Regions from separate parts of the Synechococcus sp. MIT S9220 genome, predicted to be linked through region 2. Evidence: predicted binding sites of a transcription regulator. Region 2 holds the regulator's gene; the other holds the start of a gene.
The links. Region 2 encodes HrcA, which represses chaperone genes, less so after heat shock. Its sites were predicted from a motif close to TTAGCACTCNNNNNNNNNGAGTGCTAA; they were not measured.
Positions count from the first base shown of each region.

Region 1: the regulator HrcA is predicted to act here: its motif matches at 2,208-2,234, upstream of groES (co-chaperone GroES).

Region 1 is NZ_CP047958.1:1,900,152-1,910,418, reverse strand. It holds gene atpC (ATP synthase F1 subunit epsilon) at 114-524, opposite strand; gene atpD (F0F1 ATP synthase subunit beta) at 603-2,066, opposite strand; gene groES (co-chaperone GroES) at 2,286-2,597, shown strand; gene groL (chaperonin GroEL) at 2,672-4,306, shown strand; gene SynMITS9220_RS10635 (ammonium transporter) at 4,553-5,875, shown strand; gene secG (preprotein translocase subunit SecG) at 5,917-6,147, opposite strand; gene gpmI (2,3-bisphosphoglycerate-independent phosphoglycerate mutase) at 6,172-7,803, opposite strand; gene pyrR (bifunctional pyr operon transcriptional regulator/uracil phosphoribosyltransferase PyrR) at 7,953-8,513, shown strand; gene SynMITS9220_RS10615 (hypothetical protein) at 8,536-9,381, opposite strand; gene SynMITS9220_RS10610 (Hsp70 family protein) at 9,455-10,267, opposite strand, start outside.
Region 2 is NZ_CP047958.1:2,182,106-2,192,372, forward strand. It holds gene ndhI (NAD(P)H-quinone oxidoreductase subunit I) at 1-177, opposite strand, end outside; gene nuoH (NADH-quinone oxidoreductase subunit NuoH) at 233-1,387, opposite strand; gene SynMITS9220_RS12095 (citrate synthase) at 1,412-2,602, opposite strand; gene SynMITS9220_RS12100 (histidine phosphatase family protein) at 2,630-3,130, opposite strand; gene SynMITS9220_RS12105 (DUF3352 domain-containing protein) at 3,108-4,745, opposite strand; gene SynMITS9220_RS12110 (rhodanese-like domain-containing protein) at 4,823-5,173, shown strand; gene SynMITS9220_RS12115 (heat-inducible transcriptional repressor HrcA) at 5,284-6,276, shown strand; gene trpB (tryptophan synthase subunit beta) at 6,293-7,543, opposite strand; gene SynMITS9220_RS12125 (class I SAM-dependent methyltransferase) at 7,583-8,542, opposite strand; gene SynMITS9220_RS12130 (translation initiation factor) at 8,581-8,907, shown strand; gene cysC (adenylyl-sulfate kinase) at 8,973-9,620, shown strand; gene SynMITS9220_RS12140 (AI-2E family transporter) at 9,601-10,267, opposite strand, start outside.

The DNA.
Region 1 (10,267 bases), 280 kb from region 2:
GATTGATATTAAGAGAACTAGCATAGTATCAAAGTCTATTGCCTGAAATTAATGCATAAAAACCGGGAATATCTCCCGGTTAAATTGATCATGAAGATTTTTTGGTTGCTAAATTATTTCTGGTTCATAGCTGCTTGTGCACGAGCTCTTGCGCGGTTAAGGCTCTGTTGGGCCTTCACTTTTTCAGGCGAGGTTGGCTGGCCTTCCAATTTGCTGACTGCGCTACGTGCAGCCTGCAGTTCGCTTTCAGCAGAACTGCCATCAATCGAGCTTCCCAGTTCAGCGGAGTTCACCAACACGGTGACATCATCCGCTTCCACTTCCGCAAACCCACCCATCAGGGCGATGGATTTCCAGCCGCCGTCCGCACGGACACGCAAAACGCCCACATCAAGCGCTGCAAGAAGTGAAACGTGGCCGGGAAGAATGCCCAGCTGCCCAGTGGTGCTGGGGAGAATGACCTCATCAGCAGAGCCATCGAACACGCTCTGGTCTGGTGCCAGCACGCGGAGGGTGAGGGACATGGATATGGAGTGTTTGGGTTAAAAGCTTGGGCTCAAAATGAAAGGGACTGGGGCATGAATTTCATGCCCCAGATGCCATCACTTGGCTTCTTCGGCCATCTTTGCAGCCTTGGCCTTGACTTCGTCGATGTTGCCAACGAGGTAGAAAGCCTGTTCAGGAAGGTGATCCAGTTCACCAGCAAGAATCTGGTTGAAACCACTGATGGTTTCCTCGAGCTTCACGTACTTGCCGGACATGCCGGTGAAGATCTCAGCCACAAAGAAAGGCTGAGAGAGGAATTTCTCGATCTTGCGAGCACGGTCAACGGTACGGCGATCGTCCTCTGAGAGTTCGTCGAGACCGAGAATCGCGATGATGTCCTGCAGCTCTTTGTAGCGCTGAAGCGTGGACTGCACGCTGCGAGCTGTGCGGTAGTGCTCGTCGCCCACAACAGCGGGCTGAAGCATGGTGCTGGTGGAGTCGAGCGGGTCAACAGCGGGATAGATGCCCTTGGACGCGAGGCCACGGTTCAGCACCGTGGTGGCGTCCAGGTGAGCGAAGGTGGTCGCGGGAGCTGGGTCAGTCAGGTCATCCGCAGGGACGTAAACCGCCTGGATCGAGGTGATGGAACCTTCCAGAGTGGAGGTGATTCGCTCCTGAAGTTCGCCCACGTCAGTTCCGAGCGTTGGTTGGTATCCAACAGCGGAAGGCATCCGTCCGAGCAGTGCGGACACCTCCGAACCGGCCTGAACGAAACGGAAGATGTTGTCAATGAACAGCAGCACGTCCTGCTTGTTCACGTCACGGAAATGCTCGGCCATCGTCAGAGCTGAGAGGCCCACACGCATGCGAGCGCCGGGAGGCTCGTTCATCTGCCCGTAGCAGAGCGCCACCTTGGACTTGGAGAGGTCATCGGCGTTGATCACGCCTGAATCCTTGAATTCCTCGTAAAGGTCGTTGCCCTCACGGGTGCGCTCACCCACACCGCCGAACACGGAAACACCACCGTGTTCCTTGGCGATGTTGTTAATCAGTTCCTGGATCAGCACGGTTTTGCCGACGCCGGCACCACCGAAAAGACCCACTTTTCCGCCCTGGCGATAGGGAGCCAGGAGGTCAATCACCTTGATGCCGGTCTCAAAGACCTTGGGCTTCGTTTCCAGTTCAGTCAGTTTGGGAGCTGAACGGTGGATCGGAGCTGTCGTATTGGATTTAACCGGCCCCTGTTCATCGACAGGCTCGCCGAGAACATTGAAGATGCGGCCAAGGGTTCCTTCGCCGACGGGCACTGAAATCGGTGCACCTGTATCGAGGGCCTCCATGCCACGGACAAGTCCGTCGGTGGCACTCATGGAAACGGCGCGAACACGGTGATCGCCCAACAGCTGTTGGACTTCAGCGGTCAAAGCAACCGCCTGCCCGGCGGTATTGGTGCCTTCGATGCGGAGAGCGTTGAGAATTTTGGGCAGCTTGCCGGCGGGAAATTCCACGTCCAGAACCGGGCCAATCACCTGGCGGACAACGCCCTTGGTACCGGCGGAGGCGGGAGCAGCAGCGGCCATAAGTAAGGGGGTGTGAGAGGGAAGCGTCTAGAGCTATCCCTTCCTGAGCGGGGCAACGATACCACCGTCGCGAGAGAGGGGGGAGTGGTTCGGTCACCCGCACGCTTGTCCCGTGGCCGAAGTGCAGAACCCGGACATAGGTTGGCACTCGACGACCTTGAGTGCCAGCTCGAGTCGCATCGGCGCTTCGGCGCACTGTCCCTGCTCCTGCAAGAACCCATGGCAGCTGTTTCTCTCAGCGTCTCCACTGTTAAGCCCCTCGGCGATCGCGTTTTCGTCAAGGTTTCAGAATCCGAGGAGAAAACCTCCGGCGGCATCCTGCTCCCCGACACCGCGAAGGAAAAGCCTCAGGTGGGCGAAGTTGTTCAAGTTGGCCCTGGTAAGCGCAACGACGACGGTTCCCGCCAGTCTCCTGAAGTAGGTGTCGGCGACAAGGTCCTCTACAGCAAGTACGCAGGCACCGACATCAAGCTCGGAAGCGATGAGTTCGTGCTCCTGTCCGAGAAGGACATTCTCGCCATCGTCAACTGACCGGCTCCTGACTGCCACGCGCCTGAGACAGGTCGGTAGTCACCAACTATTCCTTTCCATCCATTTCCGCCCCCATGGCCAAGCGCATCATTTACAACGAGAACGCTCGCCGCGCTCTTGAAAAGGGCATTGACATCCTGGCCGAGTCCGTTGCTGTGACTCTCGGCCCTAAAGGTCGCAACGTTGTTCTTGAAAAGAAGTTCGGTGCTCCCCAGATCATCAATGACGGTGTCACCATCGCCAAAGAGATCGAACTCGAAGACCACATCGAGAACACTGGTGTTGCTCTGATTCGTCAGGCTGCATCCAAGACCAATGACGCAGCTGGTGACGGCACCACCACTGCGACCGTTCTTGCCCATGCCATGGTCAAGGCTGGCCTGCGCAACGTTGCTGCCGGTGCCAATGCCATCACCCTGAAAAAGGGCATCGACAAAGCGTCGGATTTTCTGGTCGACAAGATCAAAGAAAACGCCAAGCCGATTGCCGATAGCAATGCCATCGCCCAGGTGGGCACCATTTCCGCTGGTAACGACGAGGAAGTGGGTCGGATGATCGCCGACGCCATGGACAAAGTTGGCAAGGAAGGTGTGATTTCCCTGGAAGAGGGCAAGTCGATGACCACCGAGCTGGAGGTCACCGAGGGAATGCGCTTTGACAAGGGATACATCTCTCCCTATTTCGCCACCGACACTGAGCGAATGGAAGCCGTCCTGGACGAGCCCTATATCCTGCTCACCGACAAAAAGATCGGCCTCGTGCAGGATCTCGTACCCGTGCTCGAGCAGATTGCTCGCACTGGCAAGCCTCTGCTGATCATCGCTGAGGACATCGAGAAGGAAGCTCTTGCCACTTTGGTGGTGAACCGTCTGCGCGGTGTCTTGAATGTGGCTGCGGTGAAGGCCCCCGGTTTTGGTGACCGCCGCAAGGCCATGCTGGAAGACATGGCTGTGCTGACCAATGGTCAATTGATCACTGAAGACGCCGGTCTGAAGCTTGAGAACGCCAAGATCGAGATGCTTGGCACTGCCCGTCGCGTGACCATCAACAAGGACACCACAACGATCGTGGCCGAAGGCAATGACGTGGCAGTGAAAGCGCGTTGTGAGCAGATTCGTAAGCAGATGGACGAAACCGAGTCCACCTACGACAAGGAGAAGCTTCAGGAGCGACTGGCCAAGCTCGCCGGTGGTGTTGCTGTGGTGAAGGTGGGTGCTGCCACCGAAACCGAGATGAAGGACAAGAAGCTTCGGCTTGAGGATGCCATCAACGCAACCAAGGCTGCTGTTGAAGAAGGCATCGTTCCTGGAGGTGGCACCACCCTGGCTCACCTGGCTCCCACACTCGAGCAGTGGGCATCGTCCAGCCTGGAGGGAGAGGAGCTGATCGGAGCCAACATTGTGGCTGCCGCTCTGACTGCACCACTGATGCGCATCGCTGAGAACGCAGGTGTCAACGGTGCTGTTGTGGCTGAAAACGTGAAGGCCAAGAACTTCAATGATGGCTACAACGCGGCCAACGGTGACTATGTCGACATGCTGGCTGCCGGCATTGTCGATCCCGCCAAGGTGACGCGTTCCGGTCTGCAGAACGCTGCGTCAATCGCAGGCATGGTGCTGACCACCGAATGCATCGTTGCTGACATGCCCGAGAAAAAAGACGCCGCACCAGCCGGTGGCGGCATGGGCGGTGGCGATTTCGACTACTGAGTCGCAGCTTCTCGATCAAAGCCGCCTCGGCGGCTTGTTAAGCCCCGCTGTTGCGGGGCTTTTTTGTTGCCAGCTCGGGATTGAATTCAGGCGGCACGTGGCGCTTTTGTCGACGTCTCGGTTCTGGACGCCTCCAATCTCCACGCCTCTCAAAATGTTCGCAGTGAACAGTTTTTGGCGCAGATGGTCTGAAATGGTATCGAGGGTTACTGAAAATACGTGTTTCAGCCTCGTCTGAGGCGATTTTTGATCGCCCTTTTGGTGGTTCCAGCATTTCAGCTGCTGAGTTCTGCCCTGCTGCCTGCGTACGCAGGTGATGCCTCACTTTCGGCTGCCGACAACACTCTGATCCTCACCTCGGCGGCACTTGTGCTGCTGATGACTCCTGGATTGGCGTTTTTCTACGGAGGATTCGTTCAAGCTCGCAATGTGCTCAACACGATGGCGATGAGCTTCGTGATGATGGGCATCGCCACGCTGGTGTGGGTCAGCTTCGGATTCAGTCTTGCCTTCTCCGACGGCGGAGCTCTGAATGCCGTCATTGGCAATCCCTTCTCCTTCGCCATGTTGGAGAACGTCCCTGATATTTGGCCTGGCCTGGCGATACCTGGCCTCAGCTTCGCTCTCTTTCAGGGCATGTTCGCGATCATCACTCCGGCTCTGATTTCAGGGGCCTTGGTGGAGAGGATCAGTTTTCGCTTCTGGTGCGTCTTCACCCCCGTGTGGCTCCTGGTGGTGTATGCCCCTCTTGCTCATATGGTCTGGGGAGGTGGTTGCCTTGGGAAAGACCTTGATTTCGCTGGAGGCACGGTGGTGCATATCAGCTCTGGTGTTTCTGCTCTCTTGCTTGCTGGCCTTGTTGGCTGGCGCAAGCAGTGGCCCAATTCGGTGCGCCCACCTCACGATGTGACTCAGATCTTGCTCGGCACTGGTCTGCTCTGGTTTGGCTGGTTCGGTTTCAACGGCGGTAGTCAGCTGAGTGTCAGTGGTGCGGAACTCCCCTTCACTACGACGCATATCTCTGCAGCAACTGGCTTGGTTGCTTGGTCATTGATCGAAACATGGCGTGATGGCAAGCCCACTGCTGTCGGTATGGCGACCGGGGCTGTGGCCGGTCTGGTGGGCATCACCCCAGCAGCTGGGTTTGTCACGCCGGGGGCTGGGATGGCGATCGGTGCGATCACTGGTCTGCTTTGTTATTGCTCTGTGCAGCTCAAGGTTTCGCTGCGTTTTGATGATTCCCTCGACACCTTTGCCGTCCACGGTGTCGGTGGCACAGTCGGCGCGATTCTGACCGGTGTCTTCGCTAGCACTGAGCTGATCGCCACTCACCCCGCAGCCCAGGTTTTTGCTGAGAAGGGCAGAGTTGGCTTGATTGTTGATCAGTTTCAGGTTGTGCTTGTGGCCTATGGGTTGGCGGCCCTTGGGACACTGCTGATCGCAGGAGTCTTACGAGGTCTTGGCCTTCCGTTCCTAGTGACGGAAGAGGCTGAAAACCTTGGCGTTGATGTGCGTGAGCACGGTGAAGAGGCCTATCCGGAAAGGATTGGTTCTCCCCAGTTTCATTAAGTCGCGATCCGCTTGGACCTGTTGTTGTCGGCCCTGCTGATTTAGTTCAGCCAGCCGGCACTCAGGATCACAGCCAGCGTCAGAAAGATGGCCAGGGTGGTCCAGGTGATGCGGTTGAGAGTCGCTTCAGCGCTGCTGGCACTGGTAAACGACGTACTACCACTGGCGGCGAGCCCACCCATGCCATCACCCTTGGGGCTGTGCAGCAGCACAAACAGGATCAGCAAAAGGCCGCTGCCGATCCAGATCCAGGAAAGAACGGTGGTAATCATGGGCAGATCTTATGTCCGAGCCGATCAGACCGGTTGTGGCAGGAGAGCGGTGGAGGGCACAGGTGTCTCGATTGGTTCGATCAGGGTGCTGCCGGTCATGGCATCGGGTTTCTCGAGATCGAGCAGCTGCAGAAGAGTGGGTGCGATGTCAGCCAGCCCGCCGTTATCCCGCAGGCGGATTGCATTGCCCATGCCGCGCAGTTTTCTGCGTTCTCCCTCCACGAGGATTAACGGCACAGGATTGGTGGTGTGGGCCGTCCAGGCTTGACCGTCATCGCCTTGCATTCGCTCGGCGTTGCCATGGTCTGCAGTGATGATCATCGTTCCTCCCATGCGTCCCACGGCATCGAGCAACCGTCCGATGCAATGGTCAACCGTTTGAATCGCCTCAGTTGCGGCTTCCATCACGCCGGTGTGTCCAACCATGTCTGGATTGGCGTAATTGATCACCACCAGGGAATAAATCCCCTTCTCGATGGCTTCAATGCAGCTCACGGTGAGGGTTTCAGCGTTCATGGCAGGGGCCTGGTCATAGGTGGCCACCCGCGGAGAGGGCACCAGATGGCGGTCTTCCCCCTCGAGAGGCTGCTCAACACCACCATTCATGAAGTAGGTGACGTGGGGGTATTTTTCGGTCTCTGCTGTTCTGTATTGGCGCAGTCCTCGTGATGCCACCACCTGGCCCAGCAGGTCATCCAGGGACTCGGGTGGGAATGCAACCTCCACGGGGAGGCCAGCCTCGTACTGCGTGAACGTGACCACATCCAGCCGAGGCTGATGAGGGCGCTCAAAATCAGAGAAATCCGTTCTGGCCAGGCACTGAATGATCTGACGAGCTCTGTCAGGTCTGAAGTTGAACATCAGTAAGGCATCGCCATCGTTGAGATGGGTTGCCTGTAAACGCGTAGGTTCCACGAACTCATCGGTGATGCCGCTGTCGTAACTGGCCTGCAGTGCCTCAGCGGCTGACATCTGGCTCACCGGAACGTCAGGAGAGGTGAGCAGTTCATGCGCGCGGGCTGTGCGTTCCCAGCGGCGATCGCGGTCCATGGCCCAGTAGCGACCGCAGAGGCTGGCGACTTCACCCACTCCACTGGCCTGAATGGCCTCCTCGACTTGTTTCAGATAAGCCGGAGCACTCTGAGTGGGGGTGTCACGTCCGTCGGTGATCGCATGGATCGCCACATGTTTCAGGCCTTCGTCGGCTGCCCATCGCAGGAGTCCACAGAGGTGATCCACATGGCTGTGCACACCACCGTCCGAGCAGAGGCCCAGCAGGTGAAGCGTGCCGTTGCTTGCACGCAGGCGTTCGGCCAGTTCACGCAGTTTCGGAACAGCACGCAACTGGTTGTCGCGAACCGTGTCGCCGATCCGCACGAGTTCCTGGCGGATGATCCTGCCCGCGCCGATGGTGAGGTGCCCGACTTCGGAATTACCCATTTGTCCATCAGGTAATCCCACATGGGAGCCGCTCGCCTGGATCAGTGTCTGGGGATAGGCGTGACGCAGCGCATCCATCACAGGAGTGCTGGCAGCTCGGATGGCGTTGTGGTCCGTGTCGCTGCGTTCGCCCCACCCGTCCAGGATCGCCAGAACAACGGGAGCAATGGATCGCTCCCTGCTTGGTCGTCCTGTATGGCGATCGGCAACGTTCACTCAGCTCTATCCGTTCTTAAGGTCTTCTCTAGATTCATAAGCTACCCCCGGATCCCGCCCCTGGTGAACTCCTGTGCTGACGATGGTCAGCTTTTGCGGATCTGACAGGTGATATCCGACATACAGTCATCTATCCCACTGCATCGGTCATGGTGACGTCTGGGAACAGTGAGCGGATCGAGATCCTTTCAGCCGAGGACGTCGGCAGAACTCTGTCGCGCCTGGCTTCCCAGGTTCTTGAATGCGTGGGAGAGGTCGAGCAGTTGCTGCTGTTGGGAATTCCCACCCGTGGCGTTCAGTTGTCAGCAGTGCTGGCGCGATTCCTTCAAGAGCAGAGCGGTAAGGCGATTGCCCAGGGCACGCTCGATCCGACCTTCCATCGCGATGATCTCGAGCGAGTGGCCATGAGGCCTGTGCAGGCGACTGAGCTGCCGGTGAGTGTCGAAGGTCGTGATGTGTTGTTGGTTGATGACGTGATTTTTACCGGCCGAACCGTGCGTGCTGCGCTGGAAGCGATCCAGGCCTGGGGACGGCCCCGCAGGGTGATGCTGCTGGTGATGGTGGACCGCGGCCATCGGGAGCTGCCGATTCAGCCTGATTTCTGCGGTCGATCCGTTCCCACGCGGCGGACCGAAACCATCGAGCTCAGGCTGCTGGATATTGATGGGGAAGAAGGCGTTTTTCTGAGGAGTGTTCAGGCGGAGAACTGAATTTCCTCCCTGCTCACGGTCTTCATCGTCTCTTCGCCTTACAGAGGCTCTCTGGTCCTTCCTCAACAAGAACGCCGCCCAGATCAGCACACCCGGCAACGAAGGCACTCCACGGATCCATGCCGCTGGATAGCCGTTCTTCGACAGCTGTATTCAGACGTTCAGGATCCACCGTGTGAGCCGGTAGAGCCCCATGGCTGTGATGTTCCTGCCGATCGCGCAGATTCTGGATGGCTTCCTCCACCTGCCTGCGAAGAGGTAGGGCATGGTCCTGCCACCAGGGGTGGTCCAGTTGATTCAGCACGCTTAGTGCTTCCCACCACTGCTGTCGTTGCACTTTGTCCCTCAGCCGCTCGTGATCGACTTGGTTGCGGTTCCAGGTCTCGCGCAGGCTGTCGCTCAGCTGTGTTCCCGGCCTCTGGCCCTTGTGTTCCAGAGGCTGGAGGGTGGTGAGGGCCAGTTTGAGATCTCCCGCTCGGAACTGATCCAATGCCCGCTCACGCAGGGTCTGGCGCCACAGGAGCAATCTGGATCGATCCTTGCGTCGCTGCTCTTCGCTGCCCACATTCGAATTAACAAGCTGTGACTGCAGGGTGAGTGCTTGACTGCTGTCACCTCCTTTCCAGGCAAGTTCAGCCTGGCGGCGACGGCAGACCGCCTGTTCACTGGGTGCTTCCCGGTCCAGCCATCGCAATGCTGCCAGCTGTTCGCCATAGCGCAGGCAGGCCTCAAGATCTTCCCGTGAAGCTGCTTCACGCAGGCGACCCGGTAACTGCTGTTCCCACCAGTACGCATAACCACAAAGGGCTGCGACACCACCCAGTGTGGCGATCAGCCAAAATCTTGGGAGATGGCGACGCAGCGCCAAGGGTGGTCAGGGAACGACAGAGTCCTTTCTATAAATGTTGTCGCCAACACACACGTTCTTGTGGACGGCACGATCACCGCACGGTCCCGAGTGGTCTCGGGTCCAGGCTTTCTCCGGTCCGCAAATCCTCTCCCTCCAGGATCAGTTCCGCCTGATCATTGAGATGGAAACGAAGTTTCAAGCAATCTTCTCCAGGTTGTCCAGGAGGGTTCAGGGGGAGCTCACAGGCGGTGTCTGGCCGCCTTGTGACGTCATCCCATCCATCGGTTTTTTCAATGACCTTGGGCAGTCCATTGATCATCACTACTTCATGTCTCGTCTCTCCCCTGGATTCTCCAAGCACCAGCTCAAGTGATTGCTGGTCTGGACCACTGGCGCTCAAGATCAATTCCAACGGCTTGCTGGAGGGCCAGGGCTGACCCGGCAGGAACAGGGGATGCCAGTGATGGGTGTTGCTGCGTTGGTTCCAGCAGCGCAGTGAAATTCCCCGCTGCAGCAGGTCCTGCATGCGAACTCCTGGAGTGAGGCTCAAGGCGCCGCAGGCCACCGCCTCCATTGGCGGCGGTGTCAGCAGTGGTGTGGGCGCAAGCTTCTCGGTGAGCCAATCGCGCAACTGGGGAAGATGGGCGCCCCCTCCGACCACAACGACACCATCGAGATTTTCGGCAGGACAGCCGTTGAGTTCCGCATCACGCAAGGTCTTGTTAAGCAGTCCTTCAAGGGCGTCAAACAGCCCTCGGTCCTGGAGCAGTCGACTGAACTTGTGTCGATCCATCGAGAGCTTGCTCGGCGCGTCAAGATCAGGGCTATTGGCTGTTTCTGTAAGGCTCTCCCGATTGAGGATATTGGGATCGCTAAGGCGACATTTGAGGCGTTCCGCCGCATT
Region 2 (10,267 bases):
GTAATGGATGCGCCCGCGATACCTTTCCGAGGGGATCAGCTTCTCGTAGGGGTACTGCACCGTGACGGGACGGCGCTTCATATGGTCGAAGGTGACGGCCAGACCCTGAGTGAGATTGCGCGCCGCGTCGACGGCATCTCTGGTGTAGTCACCAACCTGTTTGAGAAAACCGAACATGGCCTGAGGGAGGGGAGACGGAGTGACCGCTGAGCAAGAGCCTAGGTAATTAAACCTAACCCCCGAAGGCGACCGGGAAGGCAAGTTTCAGCGCTGCGGTCACGAGCAAATTGACCAAAGCCAGTGGCAGCAGGAACTTCCAACCAAGATCAAGAAGCTGGTCAATGCGAACCCGCGGCGTCGACCAGCGCAACAGGATGGCAATGAAAACGAGCAGATAGGCCTTCAGCACGGTCATCACAATGCCTGTTGTGCCTGTGATCACCTGGACGAGAGGAGCATCGACCGATTGCCCCAGCCAGCCGGCCAGCCATTCCACCGGCAAAGGGAAGCCCCAGCCGCCGAGATAGAGCACCGAAACCAGCAGAGCTGACAGCACCAGATTGATGTAGCTGCCGAGGTAGAAGAGCGCGAACTTCATGCCGGCGTATTCGGTCTGATAACCGGCAACCAGCTCCTCTTCCGCTTCGGGGAGGTCGAACGGAAGGCGTTCACATTCCGCCAAAGCGCAGATCCAGAAAATCAGAAAGCCGACAGGTTGGCGCCAGATATTCCAGCTGAGGATTCCCGCACCGGTTTGCTGATCGACGATGTCGACGGTGCTGAGGGAATTGCTCATCATCACCACCGCAAGCACAGCGAGAGCGAGGGGAATCTCGTAGCTGATCGACTGTGCAGCTGCCCTGAGACCTCCAAGCAGGGAATATTTGTTGTTCGAGGCGTATCCGCTCATCAACAGGCCGATCGGCTGAACGCTGCTGAGAGAGATCCACAGAAAAATGCCTACACCCACATTGCTGATCAAAAGGTTCTGACCGAAGGGAACGATCAACCAGGACAGAATCACTGGAACAACGACCAGAACAGGGCCGAGCGTGAACAACAGACTGTCGGCCCTGGCGGGAATGATGTCTTCCTTCACCAGCAATTTGAGACCATCAGCCAAGGGCTGAAGAACACCAAGTGCCCCGGCATATTCAGGTCCGATGCGCTGCTGAACCGCTGCTGAGATCTTGCGTTCAAGCCAAACGGTGACGAGAACCCCCACCACTGCTGCAACAAGCACCAACAGCATGGGTAGTGGAAGCCAGATCAAGCGAGCTGCCTGCTCAGACAGTCCAAAGCCCTCGAGAGCTTGACTGAAACTTCGTTCCAGATCCAGGCCTGGACTGACCAGAGCCGGTGCGCTGGTGGCGAGGAAAGTCACCATGAGCAAAGGTGTGATGAATGTAACTTAAGTGGTGATGGTTGGAACTCGGGCCTCCAGTGGCGTCCATTGGCGCAGATCACTGCCTGTGTAGATCTGAGATGGCCGAAAGATTCGATTGGCACCAAGCTGTTCACGCCAGTGAGCCAGCCATCCGGCCACTCTTGCGATGGCAAAGACCGGCGTGAACAGGTCTCTGGGAATACCCAGCTTGCGGTAAACAAGTCCGGAATAGAAATCCACATTGGGATAAATCCCTTTTGGGCCGAGACGGGTTTCCGCCGCTGTCTCCAGAGCTCTGGCCACGTCGTACATCTCATCGTGACCAAAGCGTTCGAACATCTCTTCAGCGAGAGCCTGAAGAATCACCGCACGAGGATCTTTGACGCGGTATTCACGGTGACCGAATCCCATGATCTTGCGCTTGCTGGCCATGGCCTCATCGAGATAGCCTGCGGCCTGATCTGGTGTGCCGATCTCCTCGAGCATCGCCAGGACATCTTCATTGGCCCCGCCATGAAGGGGACCAGCCAGCGTGCCGACGGCTGAGGCGACGACCGCATAAGGATCGGTGAGTGTGCTGGCGGTGACGCGGGCACTGAAAGTGCTCGCATTGAGACTGTGCTCCGCATGCAGGATCAGGCACTGATCAAAGATCCTTGAGGCCATGGGATCCGGCTCACGCTCCATGAGCATGTAGAGAAAATTGGCGGAATACGCCAGATCGTCCCTGGGCTGAATGGGATCTTGGCCTTTACGGATCAGCTGAAAGGCGGCGACCATGGTCGGGATCTTGGCGATCAGCCGAACCACCGCGTCATAGATGTACTGAGGGTCGTCGATGGCACGACGTGAATAAAACAGACCCAAAGACGCTGCGCTGGACTGCAGAGCATCCATCGGATGCCCATCGGAGGGGAAGCACTTCATCATGTCCCTGACGCGGAAACTCACGCGTCGGTGCATCTGCACTTCGTCCTCAAAGTCGCGTAACTGCTGAGGAGTGGGCAATTGCCCCCAGATCAGCAGGTATGTGGTCTCCAGAAAGCTGCAGTGGTTGGCCAGATCGTCGACGGGATAGCCGCGATAGGACAGGCAGCCTGCATGACCATCAATGTCACAGATGGACGACTGGGTGGCAGGCACCCCCTCAAGTCCGGGGCGGAACACCAGACCCGTTCGCTCATGACGGATCTCGGCACCATCGTTCTGACTCACCAACCTCCGCTTCAGCGCAAGGGCAACTTAAACGGAGCGCGGGAGCAAAAGACGAGGCCTGAGTAATGCCTGCAGTTCAGCCTGACCCCGAGGATCGCTCAGGTCAGCCTGCCAACTGAGATGGCAGTATCCCGCCTTGCGCAAGCGCAGGCTGCTGGCGGGTGCTCCGATCAGCGTCGCCGCAAGAGTGCTCAGATCTGGCTCATGGCCAACCAACAGGCAACAGCCGGACACGCGGGAGACCAACGGCCACGGGTCACCGCCTGGCTCCAGGGCTGAATCCAGACGGATCGACTTCGCCAACCCAGCCTGGACCGCCAACTCAGCGGTCTGCCTGCATCGCCTGTAAGGACTGCTGATCAGTGTGTCCGCCTGAACATCCAGCCTCCGCAGTTGTCGGACAACCTCCAGAGTTCGCCGCATGCCGCGATCGGTCAGGGGGCGATCGGGATGATCACGGCCGCAGACCCGTTCTGCGGCAATGCCATGGCGCAGGAGAAGAAGATCAACCGAGCTGGAGTCGCGCACGCAGACGCAAGCTGCTCACACGTTCATCCTGAACGGAGGTGGCGTTCGGGTCAGCCCCAGCAGAGACAGCTAAACCTTTCACAGCTGGCAACAGTGATCGACCTGCCACCCCCTGCACCAGCTCCCAGGGTCGCCACTGACCCAGGTGCAAGCGGCTTGGCGCCGCAGCGAGTGCCAGTTGCTGAGACAGCACTGACTGACTCGCGAACTGCAGCTCCTGCAGCTGCTGCTGTCGCTGCATCAGGTCCCCACTCTCACCGCGACGGCGCAAACCATCGAGGGTCTCTGCCCACCAGTTCACACCGGTGTGCCGCTCCAGAGCGACAGCAAGTTCAGCTTGCAGCGACTCCTCTCCTCGACGTCGTTGACGAGCCAGACGGGTCCAGACCTGAACAGGTTGGCCTTCGCTGTCGAGAGTGGAGCCTGTCAACCCAAGCCCCTGAAGTCGCTGATCCACCACTTCGGGATCGGGACGATTCGGCCGGGTGCCTAACACCCAGCCCTGCGGCCCTTGCTGCCAAAGCATGGGCCCCTCATCGAGGCCGGCGACCGCAGCCGCGGCCCCGGTCGACAGGGATTCGATCGACTGCCGCAGAAGGGGAGCGATCCACTGAGCCAGGGGCTCATTGGCATCGGCAGCCAGAAGATCCGCAGGATTCGTGAGCAGAGCGACTGTCTCCGCATCACCACCGGCATCTCTAAGCAACACATCGCTGTCCGCCAGCTGAGACATCCGGGGAATCAGAGGCTCACGGAAGTGAACCACGGCATCAAGCGCCAGATCAGCGCCCTGCGGTGTCAGCGATGCCACCAGCCCCTGCAGGTCTTCACGGGCAGTGATCGCTGAGGGGACCCCCAGCCAGCGGTCCATCGCACCAGGGGTGGCAATCAGAACGGCAGCACCACGACCGAAGCTCTGCAGATCAGCCGCCAGAACAGGGTCTCCGAGCTGATGCTGACTGTCCAGTTGAGAGACATCCAGCGCCTGTTCAAGCACGCCTCGCCCTGAAGCCAGCAACAGCAGATCGTCGTCGATCAAGGCCGTGGCGATCGGTTGGGGATCTCTTCCCAGCAGGGCACCGCGACCGCTGATCAGTCCCATACCGCGGTAGCGGGAGATCTGCAGATCGGTGCCTGCCAGGCTTCGGGTCTGCCAGAAACGCTGCAGAAAGCGCTTGGCCCCATCTTCATCGCGGCTGGACAGTGCCAGGACCCAACCCTGCTTCGGTTGTTCCCCGGACTGCTGTGCAGGAGCGTCAAGCACTGCAAAGCTGACCTCGGGCCCGATCCAGCCGGCCAGCTCAGTGCTGAAGTCAAGGCCGGCCAGAGCAAAGGCACCATCTCTGAGCTGACGGGTGCTGTCATTCACCAGTTGGCGCTGGCGAACGGGCGCAACGGCCTGGGCGTAAGCAGGCACCTGACGCGAGTCGACCAGCCAGTGCAGCGTCAGGGCTGCATCACTTGGCATAAACCGTGCTGCGCGGGGCAGTTCAAGTGGCCGGTCCATGATCCGCAGCGGGCTCTGACGAGCCATCGCCCACCAAACACCCAGCGCCAGGGTGAGCAGCACCATCGCCACAGCGACCAGAGCCAACAGGAACGAGCGCCCTTTCATGAACAGGCGGTGAAGCACATGGTGCTCATCTTCTATCCATCCATGGTGCTGTGCCAGCCCAAAGCCAGACTGAAGCGATGAATGGACCCACCCCCAAACCCCTCAAAGCCAGCGAACTGAACGACTGGCTCAACGACAACACCGATCTGACCGTTGTGGATGTGCGGGAGCAGCAGGAACTGGTGATCGCTCCATTTCCGCACCCGGTAAAGCATCTGCCCCTCAGTGATGCTGAAAACTGGATGGGGAGCATTGATGACGTGCTGCCAAACGGTGGTTCGATCGTGGTGCTGTGCCATGCCGGTGTGCGCAGCTGGAATTTCGGTTGCTGGCTGCTCGAGAATCGACCATCCCTGGACGTCTGGAACCTTGAGGGTGGCATTGACGCCTGGAGCGTTGTGGTGGATCCCGCAGTGCCGCGCTACTGAACGCCCTGCCACTGATCAGCGCGCCAGTCAGCCGAACGGCATGCATTCATGACAGGAACCAATCTCCCTGACTGATTCTTCGTAAGATCGCGATCCGCAAGGTGATCTCCGTGAAGCCGCTGCCCCGAAGACAGCAGGAGGTTCTTCAGGCCACGGTCCACCACTATGTCGACACCATCGAACCGGTGGGCAGTCGCGCTTTAGTGCAGAGATTCGGAATCAAAGCGAGTTCGGCCACGGTGCGTTCGGCCATGGGAGCTCTGGAACAGCGTGGACTCCTGACCCAGCCACACACGTCAGCGGGTCGCGTGCCCAGCCCCCAGGGCTACCGCCACTATGTGGACTGCCTTCTGCCCGAACCCGGTGCGGGTGCCCATCACCTGGAGCGGGAATTGACCCAGCTGAGCCTGCGCTGGGCGGCACTGGATGACCTGCTGCTGCAGCTGGCACGCCGGCTGACGGATTTCACAGGTCTGATGAGCCTGATCAGCCCGCCGCAACGATCCCAGAGCAATCTCAGAACCATTCGCCTGGTGCGCAGTGAAGACCGCCTGCTGGTGATGCTCGTGGGCGATTCCAGCCAGGCCCATCACCTCAATCTGCGGCTGCCCCATGGCAGTGCCGGTCAGGTGGAAGCCTTAGAACGCTGGACCTCAGACCAACTGGTGCAGGCCGGAAAGCTGGACTGGAGCTGTCTGCCACAGCAGCTGCAATCCTGCGGAAGGGCACTTCAGGACGCGCTGGAGAACGGCAATCCCTTCCAACGCCCGATCGAGCAGGCACCGTTAGTGCATGGGGTGTCGCGGCTCGTGGCTGAACCCGAATTCAGTGACAGCGCCAGGGTGAGGCCTCTTCTCGACCTGATGGACAGTGACCCGGCAGCGTTTGTTCCCGCACCTGCCTGGTCCGACGGACGCGTCTGGATCGGCCAGGAGCATCCTGAGACAGCATTGAGCCGCTGCTCAGTCGTCCAGGCCAGCTATCGCAGCGGTGACGGAGGCGTGGGCCAGGTTGCCCTGATCGGCCCCATGCGGATGGCCTACGCGACCGCTCGTGCGGCCGTCAACTCCGTTGCTGTCACCCTGGAGCGCTTACTCAGCTGAGACATGCTCTGAATCTTCAGAGTGCGTCGCCAAGCTGCTCGGCGACCGTGTTCACATCCTTGTCACCACGACCAGAGCAGTTCAACACCACTTCAGTGCCATCCGCCAGCGTTGGACAGAGGGTCTCAAGCCAGGCGAATGCATGCGCTGTCTCGAGGGCAGGAATGATGCCCTCCAGTCGGCTCACCAGTTGAAGCGCCTGGAGCGCTTCAGCGTCGGTGACGGCGCCGTATTCGGCCCGGCCAATCTCGCGCAGGTAGCTGTGTTCAGGCCCAACTCCGGGGTAGTCCAGGCCGGCACTGATCGAATGAGCTTCCTGGACCTGCCCGTCCTGATCCTGCAGCAAAAGGCTCATGGCACCGTGAAGCACACCGACCCTGCCTTCCGTCATCGTGGCGGCATGACGGCCTGTGGCGACGCCATCACCGGCTGCCTCAACTCCGATCAGACGTACATCGCTGCACTCCACAAAGGGATGAAAAAGACCCATGGCGTTGGAACCCCCACCAACGCAAGCCATCAGCACATCCGGCAAACGACCGAACGCTTGCTGGCATTGGTCCCTGGCTTCCTCTCCGATCACTGCATGAAAGTCGCGAACCAACATTGGATAGGGGTGGGGGCCTGCCACTGACCCGAGGATGTAATGCGTGGTCTCCACATTCGTAACCCAGTCACGGATGGCCTCACTGGTGGCGTCCTTGAGCGTGGCGGTGCCGGCGGTCACAGGCTGAACGCTGGCACCAAGAAGACGCATGCGGAACACATTCAGAGCCTGACGGCGCATGTCTTCAGCACCCATGTACACCACACACTCCAAGCCGAAGCGAGCGCAGACCGTGGCCGTCGCGACCCCGTGCTGACCAGCTCCTGTTTCGGCAATGATTCGCTTTTTGCCCATTCGCAGGGCCAGCAACGCCTGCCCGAGCGCATTGTTGATTTTGTGGGCGCCGGTGTGGTTGAGATCCTCACGCTTCAACCAGATCCTGGGTCCGCCGTCACTGCGGCGGTAATGGGCTGTGAGCCGCTCAGCTTCATAGAGAGGTGTGGCCCTGCCCACGTAGTTGCGCAGCAGGCGGTTGAGCTCTGAGGTGAAAGCCGGATCTTTCCAGGCCTCAGCCGCGGCCGTCTCCAGCTCAGCCAGGGCAGGCATCAGCGTTTCAGGCACATACTGTCCACCGAAACGGCCGAAACGACCGGAGGAGGCAGGCCTGGAGCTGACGGCCAGATCCTGAGCGGTTGGCTTGGGTGGCAGGGTGCTGGTCAAGGTGCAGCTGACCGCGCGCGCGGCCTTTGAAGCGTTGGCTCAGCGTAAGCAGGCAATCACGCGATGCCGTGGATCACAGGCACTGATTTGAAGATTCCGGAACCCTGCCGTCCGCAGGGCCGCAGCCATATCGAGGCTGAAGTACTGCTCGATATAGGGCTCGGTGCTTTTGAGCAATGTGGCGACTGCCGCCGGAAGGCGCTGAAGCACGGAGGAGGCGGGATCCTGATCCACCATCACCAGAGCACCTCCTGGCCGCAACAACCGAGCAGCCTCCCCCAGCACGGCGTGGGTCGCATCCTGAGGCAGCTCATGGCAAACGAACTGAAGACTGATCAGGTCAAAGGACGCATCCGCCAGACCGGTGTCCTCCGCCGCTGCATGCAACCAGCCATCCACGAGTCCCTCCCGATCCCGCACACGAGCCACTGCGAGCATGTCGGGGGAAAGATCCAGGCCCTGAATCCGAGGTGCGGGCTCTTGGCGCTGCTCTGCCCGCTCAGCCAACCAGCTTGCGAGATACAACGTGCTCACTCCCACTGAACAGCCAAGATCGAGCACCTGATCAATGGATCCGTTCAGGAGCGGCGCCAAAGCGCGGTGGATCTCATTCCGCAGACGGGCCTGGGCCACAGACGGTGCCAGCGCCTCGTCCGGCCAGATGCGCAGGGCCATCGCATCGGTGGCTTGCTCAGCTTCGGCAGCAGCCTGCCAGCAGAGATTGCCCTGTTCATAGGCGTGAAAACGCGCCACGTAGTAGGCGGGCGGCACCAGGCCTGGAGTGATGCTGCTCGACAACAACGGTGCTGCAGCCTTCTTGAGTTCACGGCGACGGACTCTCCAGGGAATGCCGTTGCGTTCCGCCGTTCGGATAATCAACTGACGTGCCTGGAAAAACAGAGGACGCCTCAGCAGAGCAATACCGATCAAGTGTTCGATCCAGCGACCAAGGCCCTGGCTTGAGTCAGCCCATCGAGGCGTGGACGCTGAGTCGGTCATCACGAGAACGGCAGGATGGTGTCGGATGCGCAGAAGCGATGCCGAAAGGCGGGTGGCAGGAATTCAGCAACACAGACAGTCTGCAGCGGCCGAGCAGCCCCGAGAAGCAACCCACTGCGAAAGCCCAGCAAATCGTTCGGGTGCAGCCGACCCGTGGGGGGAAGGGCGGCAAGACCGTGACGGTGATCCGCGGTCTGGAGCTCAACCAAGAAGGACTCAAAGCACTGCTGAAGAAACTCAAGACACGTATCGGCAGCGGTGGCACCGCAAAAGACGGCTTGATCGAACTTCAGGGCGATCAGGTGGAGCTCGCGCTGGAACTGCTCAACAAAGAGGGATACCGTCCCAAGCGCGCTGGGGGCTGAAGCTGACCGAGGCTCAAAGAGATGCAAGTTGAGGGACAATGGCGGCCCCAGACCGCCGGATCCCAATGACCGCTTCGTCCAGCCACGGCCAGCTGACCAACCAGGGTGCTTCCACCAACATCGCCTGGCATCAGGCATCGGTTGATCGAGCAGCCCGCGCTGAACAACGGGGACACCGAAGCGCCATTCTCTGGTTCACAGGCCTGAGCGGTGCGGGCAAAAGCACGCTTGCCAACGCGGTCAATCAGGCCCTGTTCGAGCGAGGACTGAGCACCTATGTGCTCGACGGAGACAACATCCGCCATGGCCTCTGCAAGGACCTGGGATTTTCCGATGCCGACCGTGAGGAGAACATCCGCCGCATTGGTGAGGTCTCCAAACTGTTTTTGGATTCCGGTGCCATCGTTTTGACGGCATTCGTCTCGCCATTCCGTGCTGACCGCGACAAAGCGCGCAACTTGGTGAGCGACGGAGATTTCATCGAGATCTTCTGTGCCGCTGATCTGAATGTGTGCGAACAGCGCGACACCAAAGGCCTGTATGCGAAGGCACGTGCCGGCGACATCAAGGAGTTCACGGGAATCTCCAGCCCTTATGAAGCACCAGACACTCCGGAACTATGCGTCGACACCGGCGCAGCAGACCTGGCGCACTGCGTGGATCAGGTGGTGAACGAGCTGATCTCACGGAACATCATTCCTGCCCAGCGCTGACCTCGCTAACGACCGCATTGCTGACGACCGCGTGGATGCCCTGACGCTCTGCCCAGGCATCCACGAACGTCTTGAGGCAGCTGGCGACAGGCACCGCCAGCAGCAGACCTAACAACTCTCCAAGGCCGTAGAGGTCTCCAGCCTTCGCTCCCAGGGGCAGGGCAATCAGCAGCCAGGCCGGCTGCAAGCCCACGATGCTTCCCATCAAACGCGGCTGAATGACCTGGTCAACGATCTGACCGACCACGATCGCAGCCACCAGAGTCTCTAGGCCTGTACTGGGATCCTGAAAAGCGAGCAACCCGCTCACGGCGACGATTGTCAAAGCACTGGCGTAGGGGATCAGGGTTGTGAATCCGATCAGCACGGCGAACAGCACGCCATAGGGGATCTTGAGAAGGGTGAACACCACGATCTGACCCAAGGCCAGGATCAGCGCCAGCAGCACCTGCCCGCCGAAGTAGCCACGAAAGGTGCGAGCCAGGGTGCTGGTCACCAACGAACGCCAGGCATCCGGAAGCCAGCGGGCCAGACCCTTCGTGATCGATTCACCTCCGATCAGGAAGAACACCGCCAACACCAGCACGATCACCGTGTTGATCGTGGTGCCGAGTGTGGCCCCGAGAATGCTGAGCAAGCTCTGGCTG